One region of the Neorhizobium sp. PAMB6630 genome, then DNA from elsewhere that is predicted to be linked to it. Evidence: predicted binding sites of a transcription regulator. Region 1 holds the regulator's gene; each other region holds the start of a gene.
What was found. The regulator LexA, encoded in region 1, represses DNA repair genes until DNA is damaged. The targets are predictions, from matches to a motif close to TGTTCNNNNTGTGTTCNG.
Positions count from the first base shown of each region.

Region 2: the regulator LexA is predicted to act here: its motif matches at 2,391-2,408, upstream of AC4CWF_RS01070 (helicase-related protein).
Region 3: the regulator LexA is predicted to act here: its motif matches at 2,683-2,700, upstream of AC4CWF_RS17015 (YifB family Mg chelatase-like AAA ATPase).

Region 1 is NZ_CM177836.1:2,002,577-2,006,857, reverse strand. Features, by position in the region: gene kdsA (3-deoxy-8-phosphooctulonate synthase) at 1-496, opposite strand, end outside; gene AC4CWF_RS09435 (VOC family protein) at 499-1,365, opposite strand; gene lexA (transcriptional repressor LexA) at 1,535-2,254, shown strand; gene AC4CWF_RS09425 (ComEC/Rec2 family competence protein) at 2,235-4,067, opposite strand.
Region 2 is NZ_CM177836.1:240,768-245,048, reverse strand. Features, by position in the region: gene AC4CWF_RS01070 (helicase-related protein) at 1-2,211, opposite strand, end outside; gene AC4CWF_RS01065 (hypothetical protein) at 2,631-2,837, shown strand; gene AC4CWF_RS01060 (DUF3309 family protein) at 3,004-3,159, shown strand; gene AC4CWF_RS01055 (YMGG-like glycine zipper-containing protein) at 3,202-3,456, shown strand; gene AC4CWF_RS01050 (beta-ketoacyl-ACP reductase) at 3,578-4,281, opposite strand, start outside.
Region 3 is NZ_CM177836.1:3,568,276-3,572,556, forward strand. Features, by position in the region: gene AC4CWF_RS17005 (DUF3313 domain-containing protein) at 1-125, opposite strand, end outside; gene AC4CWF_RS17010 (LysE family translocator) at 391-1,002, shown strand; gene AC4CWF_RS17015 (YifB family Mg chelatase-like AAA ATPase) at 1,064-2,596, opposite strand; gene gshB (glutathione synthase) at 2,771-3,721, opposite strand; gene AC4CWF_RS17025 (YraN family protein) at 3,793-4,161, opposite strand; gene rsmI (16S rRNA (cytidine(1402)-2'-O)-methyltransferase) at 4,151-4,281, opposite strand, start outside.

The sequences.
Region 1 (4,281 bases):
CGCTTTCGGTGAACTTCGCCAGCACGTTCTTCATGTCCCAGGGGGCCAGGAACTGGCCCTTCTTGACGTTGATGACGCGCCCCGTTTTTGCCGCCGCAATTAGAAGATCCGTCTGCCGGCAGAGGAATGCAGGGATCTGCAGGATATCCACCGTCTCAGCCACCACGGCGCATTGTTCTTCCGTGTGAATATCGGTCAGCACCGGAAAGCCGAACTCGGCCTTCAGATCAGAAAAGATCTCCATGGCCGTCTCGAGCCCGATGCCGCGCTTGCCCGCAATCGAGGTGCGGTTCGCCTTGTCGAAAGAGGATTTGTAGACAAGACCGATGCCAAGATCATCGCAGATTTCCTTGACGGCGCCGGCCATCATAAAGGCGTGGTCGCGGCTTTCCATCTGGCAGGGGCCGGCGATCAGCGACAGGCGGCCGGTGTTTGAAAAAACGACGCGGGCCGAACCCTCGCCGACGGATACCTCTGCATTGGCTGTGACGGCCATGATCACTCCTCAAACACGAAAGCAGCGCCCTGACCGGGGGCTGCGGCAACGACGATGCGCGTGCCTCTTTTCTTAAAGGCCACGTCATTAGCAGCAAGGCAATCTGCTGTCACGGCAAGATCCGGTGTGGCAAACACCACCGCGGCACCACAAAGCCCGCCGGCTGACGGGGACAGATCAATGCCGAGTTCGTCCGCAACTCCCTGCCGCGACGACAGCACAACATGTCCATTCGGCGCCTGAAAGACATGACCCGAGGCATCCGTGACGGCTTTGGTTTCCAATACCGTCTCAAGAACCGGCAGCGCAGCGGTCGTATCATCTGCGGCAAGCCACACGCCGCGTAATCCAACGACACCGTTTTGATGCCGCTCCAGATGCGCCCGGTCGGCCGGCAAGGGATTAAGCCGCTCGCAGGCGAACAGGATAAATTCGGGAGATCCGCTTTCGGCGAAGGCCAGCCTGAAGCGCGCGATCACCTCATGTCCGTCCGCCGTCAGCGCCGCCCGGGAAAATTCAAGGATCTCGCCGGCGGAGAGACCCGCTGCGACAAACCGCGCGTGGTCTCCATCGGCATCCGGCGAAGCAACCACCAGACCAGAAAATCCATCGTCCCCGCAGGCGGCACGGAAGGCGAGATCTCGCCCGGTAAACACATTGCCCTCTCCTGCCGTGCGTTCGACAGCAGCACGGTCACGGATCGCCAATGGCTCCAGATACAGACCATCGGAGAGAAACACGCAGGCATTCTGCGTCCCAAACGGATGCTGCGCATCCGGCGCCACGGTGAAGCCGAGCGTCCCCAGCCGCTGGCGCGCCACCGCAAGTGTGCGGACGGGCATGACAATATGATCAAGCGGGCGGGCCATGATTCTCTCCTTGGACGATGCGGGCCGCAGTGTAGCGCCGGATAAGCGCTTGAATATCCCGCACGCTCTCAGCAATCGGTGTTTTATCCCCGGCTTTTGAGGGCTTGCGGAACACATATGGAACATATAGTGTCTGTTCTGGATTTGTTTCCACTTCGAGGTTGTCTTCATGCTCACACGCAAACAGCAGGAACTGCTCCTGTTTATTCACGAACGGATGAAGGAATCCGGTGTACCGCCCTCCTTCGACGAGATGAAGGATGCCCTCGATCTGGCGTCGAAATCAGGCATCCACCGCCTGATTACCGCGCTTGAGGAGCGTGGCTTCATTCGACGGCTGCCGAACCGGGCGCGGGCGCTTGAGGTGATCAAGCTGCCGGAATCCTATTCGCCGCCGGCCCAGCCGCGTCGCGGGTTTTCGCCCAGCGTCATCGAAGGCAGCCTCGGCAAGCCGCCGGCCACACGCCCTGCCCCGCCAGCTCCGGCTGTCGAAGAATATACCGGCTCTGCCACCGTTCCCGTCATGGGACGTATTGCTGCCGGCGTGCCGATTTCGGCTATCCAGAACAATACCCATGCCATCAGCGTGCCGATTGAGATGCTGGGCACCGGCGAGCATTACGCGCTGGAGGTAAAGGGCGATTCAATGATCGAAGCCGGCATCATGGATGGCGACACGGTGATCATCCGCAATGGCAGCACGGCCACGCCCGGTGATATCGTCGTGGCGCTTGTCGATGACGAGGAAGCGACGTTGAAGCGTTTTCGCCGCAAGGGCGCCTCGATTGCGCTTGAAGCGGCGAACCCCGCTTACGAGACCCGCATCTTCGGGCCGGACCGGGTGAAAATTCAGGGCAAGCTCGTCGGTCTCATCCGCCGCTATCACTGAGCAGTTCGACAACCGGTTGCGGCAGCGTCTCGTCAAAGATGCGCTGCCGCCAATCATAGGTTCGGTGGATGCTCCAGGGGCGTTTGTTGCCGATGCTGGCGCCACTCGCCGTCCAGTCAGCGAGGCGGGTGCTGCCAGCAAAGCGGATTTCGAGGGCTCCTGTCTTGCGCAGCGTCGTCAGAGTGAGCATCAGCGCGCCGGAGCGGCAGGTTTCGAATCGGGCACGGGCGGCAATCACCACGTCGGCCGTATCGCAGGCGGTTCCCGCATAACGCGGGTCCTCGATGGTGGCGATTCGCACCTTTTCCAGCGAACGGGCAAAACAGCCGAGACCGGCAATGCAGGTGAATTGACCGGGAGGAGCGCTGGTCAGGGCTTTGTCCATGGCGGTGGCAGCCTCTCGCAACTCCTGTTTGGTCAAGGGCGGATCTGGTGGCTTTCGGGGGGAAACGCCTGTCTCGGTTCGGCCAGAGTTCAAGTGAATCGCGTCAGCGTCTGATGGGCTTGGCTTGTGTCCTTCCTCGGGAACGACCGCGCGGATGTCTGTGGCGATCTCTGTTTCGGGCGTGTCTGCATCGGCTCCCGTCTGGCGGTTGTGTGCTGCATCGACGCCGGGCTGTGCATGGGCGCTCTTGGAGGTGCCGGGGGGCAAGTCTTGCGGTTTTGCCGCAGTGTTACGTCGGGGCATGATCGGCGCAAGCGTCTTGTCGATGATGAGCGCATTCTGCCACTGGCGATAGATGAAATCGGGCGGTGTCCTGCGGTTGGTGGCGGCCGTCTGTCCGTCGATGAGGGCGACGAGGCTTGCATCTTCCGAAACCAGCAGGCTTGGCCGTGCGGCATCGTCAGGCCAGAACGACAAAATGAGTGCCGCGGCCATGACCGGCAGGCCGAGCAGTTTTAGCCGTGTGCGCAGGAGGACCAGAATCAGAAAGCCGAACGAGGCTATGGGCAGGAACCAGCCATGCTGTCGCCCGACCGGGGCGTCTCCTCCCCAACCCGCCACCGTCTCGGCAACGGAGATAACCAGCTCAACGCCAAAACCCATCAGTTTCAGGAACGGCGCCTCCAGCCCGAACGGCATCAGCAGCATGGCAAGCATGCCGAAGGGCATGACGATCAGCGATATGATCGGCATGGCCGCGAGATTGCCGGCAAGGCCATAAGTGGCGACGCGGTGGAAGTGGGAAACAGAGAAGATCGAGGTGGAGAGTGCGCCGATGAGCGAGGTCAGCACCACGCCGGCGACCATGCTGGATAGAGCGGCTGTAGCGGCAAGCAGTGCCGGACGTCGCGCGGCAAGCGGATCATGCGGATCGCCATGGAGGCTCGACCAGGCGGCGTAACCGGCCACAAGTGCGGCCGTTGCGGAAAATGACATCTGGAAACTGGGCCCCAGCACCGCCGAGGGTGTCAGGACCAGGATGACGAGCGCCGAGAGCGCCACATTGTGCAGGCTGATCGACGGACGGTCGAACAGCACCGAGGCCAGCATGATCACCATCATCACATAGGCGCGCTCGGCCGAAACACCGAAACCGGAAATGAGATAATAGGCCGTCACCATGGCCAGCGCGCCGATGGCTGCGATCTTCTTGACGGGAAACCGCTGCGCAAAGCCGGCAAACAGGCTGAACACCATTCGTGCGCCGACAAAAAAGATGCCGGCGGCCAGCGCCATGTTAAGCCCGGAGATCGCCACGATATGCGCAAGCCCCGCGACCCGCAGCGCCTCGATGGTTTTTTCCGAGATGGCGCGGCGCTCGTCGGTGACGATGGCGGCGGCGAAAGCCCCGGCATCGCCGGGAACCACGGCGCGGATGCGGGTTCCGATCTCGCTTCGCAGTTCAAACAGCTTGCCAAGGATGCGGGTCGACCAGTTTTCATGCGTGCCGATGCCGACCTTTTGCGGCGCCCCATAGAAAAAGCCGACAGCGCCGATGCCTTGAAAATAGGCAGAAAACGCAAAATCAGCGAGCCCGGGCAGAGCCGGTCCGGAAGGTGGGGAAAGCCGTGCCCTGCCGGCA
Region 2 (4,281 bases), 1.8 Mb from region 1:
GAGGAAACGGAAACCGGCCAGCTTGTAGAAATTGCGCTCGAAGGTCGGATCGGTGACCACAGACGTGCGGCCGGCGGCCAGCGCCGGAATGAGGTCGCCGTAACCGGGCTTGTCGAGGCCGTCGTTCTTCAACGCCCAGAGGAGCGTGATCAGTTCGGCCGGCGCCGGCTTCAGAAGTGCCGGCATGAAGATGTGGTAGGCGCCAAAGCGGATGCCGTAACGGCGCATCGAAGCGCGCGCATCCTGATCGAGCGTCTTGACGTCGTCTGCCACATCACGACGGAACAGCACGCCGAGATTTTCGACCAGCTGGAAAGCGAGGCCCTTGGCAAGGCCCTGCAGGTCTTCGGCGCGCGAGAGATCGTCGAGCGGCTTCAGCACCGTTGCAATATGATGGTTGACGTAGCGTTCCAGGCGCGCGGCCACATGGTCACGTGCATTGCCGGTCAACTGTTCATCGGCAAGCATAATGAGGCGCGGATGCATGATGTGATCGGCCGCAGCGAGACGGGCGACGGGGTCACCCAGCCAACGCACCGTGCCATCGGACCCGACGACGAGGTCGCTGTTGCCGCAGGCATAAAGACGCGCAGCGCGCGCCTCGAATTCCAGCGCCAGCGCCTTCTGCGCTGCCCCCTGCACCGCCTTCGCATCCGGACCTTCGGTCCCGGAGACGGGCGTAAACCGGAAACCGGCTAATTGACCGACGTGGTGTCCCTCGACGAAGACATCCCCATTCACACTGATTTCAGCTTCCAGCATCGCATTCTCTCTCAGGCGCTTCATGAGCACAGATGTCCTGCGATCAACAAAGCGTTTCGTCAACCTTTCATGTAGCGCGTCCGACAACCTGTCCTCGATTTCTCGCGTCTTTTCTTGCCAGTGTGTCGGATGCGCCAGCCAACCCGGACGGTTGGATACATAGGTCCAAGTTCTGATCTGGGCGATACGCGCAGAAAGCGTATCGATTTCCCCATCGGTCCGATCGGCGCGTTGCACCTGCTCGGCCATAAAATCTTCGTTTACCGTGCCATGGCGCACCAGATCTGAAAACAGTGTGGAGATCAGATCGGCATGCTGAGCCGGTGTAATGCGGCGATAATCGGGAAGCGCGCAGGCTTCCCACAGTTTTTCCACTCGCTCTGGCGTTGTAGCAGCATCCCGGATTTCCGGGTAGCGGGCAAGATAATCCAGCGCCTGACTATCGGTTGCCGGCAGGGCTCGGGTCAGCCCCGCAATGACCGGCGCTATATCGAGACTCGCGCGCAAGTCGCGCAGCGAGGAAAAATCCAGCTGCTTGGAGCGCCACTGCAGCACCTTTACCTGGTCGAAGTGATGGCCCTCGATGCGCTCCACAAGCTCGTCGTCGAACGGTTGCACCTGGCCCGTCACGCCAAACGTGCCGTCCTTCAGGTGACGGCCGGCACGGCCGGCGATCTGGCCCATCTCTCCGGCATTCAGATTGCGGAACTGATAACCGTCGAACTTGCGATCCTGCGCAAAGGCAACGTGATCGACATCGAGGTTGAGGCCCATGCCGATCGCATCGGTCGCGACCAGATATTCCACATCGCCGGCCTGATAGAGGCCCACCTGCGCATTTCGCGTGCGGGGGCTGAGTGCGCCCAGCACCACCGCCGCCCCGCCGCGCTGACGCCGGATCAGTTCCGCGATCGCATAAACCTCGTCTGCCGAAAAGGCGACGATGGCCGTGCGCTGCGGCAGGCGGGTGATCTTCTTCTGGCCGGCATAAAACAATGTCGACAGGCGCGGACGCTCGACAACCGTGATGCCGGGCAACAGCTTTTCGAGGATGGGGCGCATAGTGCCGGCGCCAAGCAAAAGGGTTTCCTCGCGGCCACGCAAATGCAGAATGCGGTCGGTAAAAATATGTCCGCGTTCCAGATCGCCAGCGAGCTGCACCTCGTCGATAGCGACAAAGGCGGCCTTCGTCTCGCGCGGCATGGCTTCCACGGTACAGACGGAAAAGCGGGCATTGGGAGGAGAGATCTTTTCCTCGCCGGTGACGAGGGCCACATGTTTTGCGCCGACCTTTTCCACCACGCGCGTATAGACCTCGCGCGCCAGAAGGCGAAGCGGCAGGCCGATCACACCGGAACCATGCGCCACCATCCGCTCGATGGCGTAATGGGTCTTGCCGGTATTGGTCGGGCCGAGGACCGCGGTAACACCGCGACCGCTCAAGATCATGGGCTGGGAATTCAAAGCATTATCCGCGCATCGTGTCCGGATGCAGCTCGGCGGAGCGCATCCAGCGAACACATGGCGATCCCACGCGGATAAGGCAAGCCACAAGACGCCGCACTCTTCGTTTTGGGTCGAAATTCTTGGCGAAACGCCAATTTGTGCGCCATGACGTCGTTCAGGGCAGGAACACGCTGCGAACGAATCGGCGACGAATCGCGACTGGCGCCGATTCATCCTTTGTTCGCCTGCTGTTGACATTGCGAACCCCAGGATTGAGTGGCCGCCTGTCGCTTTGCTTGACAGCCGCCCATATCGGACGGATGGTCGAGCGCTGGCATCCGCTTGAGGCTGAAGCCGGCGCCAAAAAGTTCGCCGCGTGCTGCAAGTCCTGCCATTTTGCGAGGACCAGACGGAGTTTCGCCATGATGGCCGTCCTTAGACTTCTCCTCACCGTGATTGGTGTTCTCGCGATCCTCATGGGGGTCCTGTGGATGGCGCAGGGGACAGGCCTCTTCCCCTATCCGGCTGAAAGCTTCATGATCAACCAGACACCGTGGATCCTGCGTGGCGGCCTGCTGGCCGTTGCGGGCCTCGTCCTTGTCTGGGCTGCGCGCCGTTTCATCCGCTAACATTCCGAGCCATGCGCCTGTCGCCGTAGCATGCGGCAGTTTTCCCCTTTCGGATCGGGGATCAGGATTTCTGTTTGTCCGATCGCTTTGCAGCGCATGGAACAAAAAATGAAGATCCGCGTTTTCGTCGCACAATCAAATGCTTTTGTGCATCGGAGACCACCACATGCTCGGGACAATCCTGCTCGTTATCCTCGTCCTTCTTCTTCTCGGCGCGCTTCCCAACTGGGGCTACAGCCGGAGCTGGGGCTATGGGCCATCCGGCGGTCTTGGCCTCGTCGTGGTGATTTTGCTCATCCTGCTCCTGATGGGCAGAATCTAAGTTTCAAGAACCGTCGAACCGAATAAGGGAAGGAACCACACCATGAAGAAGATTTTGGCCGTCGCAGCCGTTATGGGCATGCTCGCATCCTGCACATCGACCGAGAGAGGCACGGCCATCGGCGCCGGCTCCGGTGCCGTCATCGGCGGCCTCGTCACCAACAGCTGGGGTGGTGCAGCCGTGGGCGCCGTCGGCGGTGGCCTTGTGGGCGCTGCCATCGGCGAATCGCAGAAGCGCCAGGGTTACTGCGTCTATCGCGACCGCTATGGCCGCAACTACGAAGCCCGCTGCCGCTAAAGACTGCCAATCCATCATATGCAAAACCGGCGCGGAGATCCGCGCCGGTTTTGTTTTGTCTGTCGTTTTGCCTCCGTGGAGCCAGTCCCCCACGCAAACCAGTCTGCCACGCAAAAACGTGTCAGGCGAGATATTGCCCGCCATTGGCGCTGAGCGTTGCCCCGGTGATGAAACCGGCATCGTCGGACGCGAGAAACACCACGCAACGCGCAATTTCCTCCGGCTGGCCCAGCCGTCCGACCGGGATCTGCGGCAGGATGCGTTCGTTCATCACACGCTCGGGAACAGCCAGAACCATCTCTGTGCCGATATAACCCGGGCAGATGGCGTTGACGGTGACGTTCTTGGCGGCCCCCTCCTGCGCCAGCGCTTTGGTAAAGCCGATATCGCCAGCCTTGGCCGCCGAATAATTGGCCTGCCCCATCTGGCCCTTCTGGCCGTTGATCGAGGAGATGTTGATGACGCGACCAAAACCACGGTCTCGCATGCCGCTCCAGACAGGATGCGTCATGTTGAAGAGGCCGGTGAGGTTGGTGTTGATCACCTCGCTCCACTGCCCAGGCGTCATCTTGTGAAACATGGCGTCGCGGGTAATGCCGGCATTGTTGACCAGCACGTCGATAGGGCCAAGCGACGCCTCGACCTGCGCAATCCCCTCGGCGCAGGCCTCGTAGGATGAAACATCCCATTTGAAAACGGGAATGCCCGTCTCCGCCTCGAAGGCTTTGGCACGTTCGTCATTGCCGGCATAATTTGCGGCAACAACATAACCTGCAGCCTTCAGGGCTGTGGCGATGGCCGCGCCGATACCACGCGTGCCACCGG
Region 3 (4,281 bases), 1.6 Mb from region 1:
GGCACAGAACTACATCCGGCAATGGCGAAGCTGAGAACGGCAAGGGATAAAGCAGCCGGCGAGTAAGGGGGAAGCGCAAGTGGAAGCTTGGAGCGGCACGCGATTGCAGCGGAAACGGAGGCCATTAAAATTTACCTTGTTGACGGCGTTTGAAGACAAGTTTGCGCATCGGAAACCAGCATGAGGTCCCGGCAGCCGCCTGCAAGGCCTCGCCCTTCCGGAGGTGACCGATGCAAGTACTAATTAGTACCGCAATTTACTCGCTTCTACGCATCAACATTTGGCTTTTTTCGGGGCGGCATACGTGGGAAGTGCCGTGGCAGATGCGGCGTCATCCTTGACAGATACCCGCCGGTCGGTGATCAGGCATAAACGGGTGGGAGGCCTTTCATGACACTGACGACCCTGCTGACTTATGCCGCTGCGCTCTTCGTCGCCGCTGCCATTCCCGGCCCGGGCATGACGGCAATCGTTGCCCGCGCGCTGGGATCTGGCTTTCGCCCGACCTTCTTCATGGGACTCGGCCTCATTCTCGGCGATCTGGTCTATCTGACGGCGGTCATCCTTGGCCTTGCCATCGTTGCGCAGAATTTTACGACCCCGTTTCTGATCCTCAAATATGCCGGCGCGGTCTACCTGATCTATATCGCCTGGAAACTCTGGACTGCCGGCCTTCTGGCGCAGGATATTGTCGCCAAGGCGGCGCCCGGCCTTGGCCTTTCCTTCCTGTCCGGTCTGCTGGTGACGCTCGGAAACCCGAAAACCATGCTGTTCTATGTGGCGCTGGTGCCCACACTCATCCCCCTCACGCAGATTGGCGCGACCGACTACGCAGCCCTTGTCGCCCTCACCTTCGTCGTGCTGATGGCGGTTCTCATTCCCTATATCCTGCTTGCCTCCAAGGCCCGCATCCTCCTGAAGAAACCAACAGCGCTGATGCTTCTCAACCGTTCCGCCGCAAGCATCCTGGCTGGCACTGCCGCCTATATCGCCGCCCGCTGATCATAAAAATCCGCCCATCCCCTCGCCGGCATCCTCTCCGATGTGGCGTGCCGTTGTCGCCTCAGGCCGCTGCCGTCAGCCGTTCGCCGGCAATCCGGTAGGAAATGGCTTCGGCGAGATGAATGCGTCCCACCCGCTCCTGACCGTCGAGATCGGCAAGCGTGCGGGCAACCTTCAGCACCCGGTGATAACCGCGGGCTGAAAATTTGAGTTTTTCGGCCGCATCCCGCAAAAGCTGCAAGCCCCCGGCATCCGGTTCGGCAAACTGTTCGATCAGCGCCGTCGAGCAGCGGGCATTGGTGCCGATCAACGGAAGGCCGGCTTCTGCGAAGCGGTCGCGCTGGCGGTTGCGGGCCGCAGCAACACGCGCCGCAACTGTCGCGCTGCTTTCGGCAGGGCGCGGACGGATGAGATCGGCAGCCGAGACCGAGGGCACGTCGATGCGGATATCGATGCGGTCCATCAGCGGCCCGGAGATACGGTTCTGGTAATCGCTGACGCAGCGCGGCCCGCGGGCGCAGGTGTGACCCGGCTCGCCCGCCATGCCGCAGCGGCACGGGTTCATGGCCGCCACCAACTGGATGGCGGCGGGATAGGTGACGCGGTGGTTGGCGCGTGCGATCACGCATTCGCCGGTTTCCAGCGGCTGGCGCAGCGCGTCCAGCACCTGCGGCGAAAATTCCGGAAATTCGTCGAGAAAAAGTACGCCGTGATGCGACAGCGAGGCCTCGCCCGGCTTTGCCCGGAGCCCGCCGCCGACAAGCGCTGCCATGGTGGCCGAATGATGCGGTGTGCGAAACGGTCGGCGGTCGGAGAGCTTGCCGCCGGAAAGCTGGCCGGCGATCGAATGGATCATCGACACTTCGAGCAGTTCCACAGCCGAAAGCGGCGGCAGGATGGAGGGAAGCCGCGCTGCCAGCATCGATTTTCCCGAACCGGGCGGGCCAACCATCAAGAGGTTGTGGCCGCCGGCGGCTGCCACTTCCAGCGCCCGCTTGGCACTTTCCTGGCCCTTGATGTCGGCGAGATCCGGCAGGTTGGCGGGTGCGGCCCGCACCGCCGGCTGCGGTCGCGACAAAACCTGCGTGCCACGAAAATGGTTGGCGAGCGCAATCAGGCTGCGCGGCGCCAGAATATCAATGCCGCTGCCAGCCCAGGCCGCTTCCGCGCCGCTGTCGAAGGGGCAGATCAGGCCCTTGTCCTGCGCATTGGCGCCAATGGCTGCCGGCAGCGCGCCGGCAACGGCGGCAAGAGTTCCATCCAGGTTCAGCTCACCCAGCACGACGTAACCGGAGAGAGCCTCGGCCGGAATGGCGCCGAGCACCGCCATCAACCCCAGAGCGATCGGCAGATCGAAATGCGAACCTTCCTTCGGAAGATCCGCCGGCGCCAGATTGATGGTGATCTTCTTTGGCGGAAGTGCAAGGCCGGACGCGTGAAGCGCTGCCTGCACCCGCTCCCGGCTTTCGGCCACCGCCTTGTCCGGCAGGCCGACGATATGCATTCCCAGCTTGCCGGGGCCGACCATGACCTGCACATCCACAGGCACGCCCTCTATGCCCTGGAACGCCACCGTGCTGACGCGCGCCACCATGCCCCTGCCCCTTGTGCGCCCGTGTTCCACTCACTGAAGTTGTTGTGGCGCCTAAATACAATCAAACACAATCACGGGACTAAAACAAGAACATTCGCGGAACAATTTTATCCGGCTACTGTATTAGATTTTTCTGTATTTCAGGAATGGGAACAAAGGAGAACAGGCGCGTGGTCAGGCGCGCTTTTCTTCGATAGCGTCCCACAACAGAGCTGCAACATCGGCACCGCCGAATTTCTTCACCTCGCGGATGCCCGTCGGCGAGGTCACGTTGATCTCCGTCATGAAGTCGCCGATGACGTCGATGCCGACAAAGAGGAAGCCGCGTTCGCGAAGGGCCGGCCCGATGCGGGCGCAGATTTCCTCTTCGCGCGCGGTGAGTTCGGTCGCTTCCGCGCGCCCGCCGACATGCATATTGGAGCGCGCGTCATGCTCGGCCGGCACCCGGTTGATGGCGCCGACGGGCTTGCCGTCAACAAGCAGAATGCGCTTGTCGCCCTTGCGCACGGCCGGCAAATAACCTTGCGCAATAAAGGGTTCGCCGCGATACATCTGCGAAAACATTTCGAGCAGCGAGGTGAAATTGCGGTCGTCGCGGGTGGAATGAAACACGCCGGCGCCGCCATTGCCATAAAGCGGTTTCAGGATGATATCGCCGATCTCGTCGCGGAAGCGCGTGATTTCGCCGACATCGCGCGAGATCAGCGTCGGCGGCATCAGGTCGGCAAATTCGGTGACAAAAATCTTTTCCGGCGAATTGCGCACCCAGGCCGGATCGTTCACCACCAGCGTCTTCGGATGCAGCCGCTCCAGCAGATGGGTGGAGGTAATATAACCCATGTCGAAAGGCGGATCCTGGCGCAGATGGATGACGTCCATCGTCGAGAGATCGACGCGTTCGCGTTCGCCGAGCGTAAAATGGTTGCCCTTTTCATCGCGCAGGCTCATCGGCTCGATCGCCGCGAAAATGCGGCCGTCGCGCATGGTCAGCCGGTCGGGCGTATAGTGGTAAAGCTCATAACCGCGCGCCTGCGCTTCCAGCGCGATGGCGAAGGTGGAATCACCCGCGATGTTGATGCTGGACACATGGTCCATCTGGAACGCGACTTTGCGGATCTTGGCCATACCCTGCCCCTTGTCAAATTGCCTGCCTGATGTAGGACGGCGAACCTTCAATGGCAACGGGCTTGCGGTTTTCAAAACGCATCCGGGAAATGACGGGGGATCCGCCACGGCCTGACGGCAATGATGTCATACCGTTGCGACAGAGTGTGCCCATCGCTGCGGCGAGAGAGCCACAGGTCGCTTGCCGCCCTGATGCGCTGCTGCGAGAACCCGCCGACGGCATCAACGGCCGCCGTCTCAAGCCGTCTCGCCTTCACTTCGACAAAGGCGACAAGGTCGCCCTTGCGCGCCACGATGTCGATTTCGCCAACAGGCGTGCGCACCCGAAGGCCCAAGATGCGGTAGCCCTTGGCCAGCAGGAAGGCGGCGGCAACGTATTCCGACAGGCGCCCGCGGCGCTCGGCTTTTCGGCGCCGTCGGTTGCCAGCCTTAGCCGCCATCGCCGTCCTTCAGCTCGATGAGGCGCTGGTAGAGATCCTTGCGCGACAGGCCGGTGAGGCGGGCGGCTTCGGCTGCCGCCTTGGTCGCGGGCATGGAGAGCGCCAGTTCGCGCAGCATCA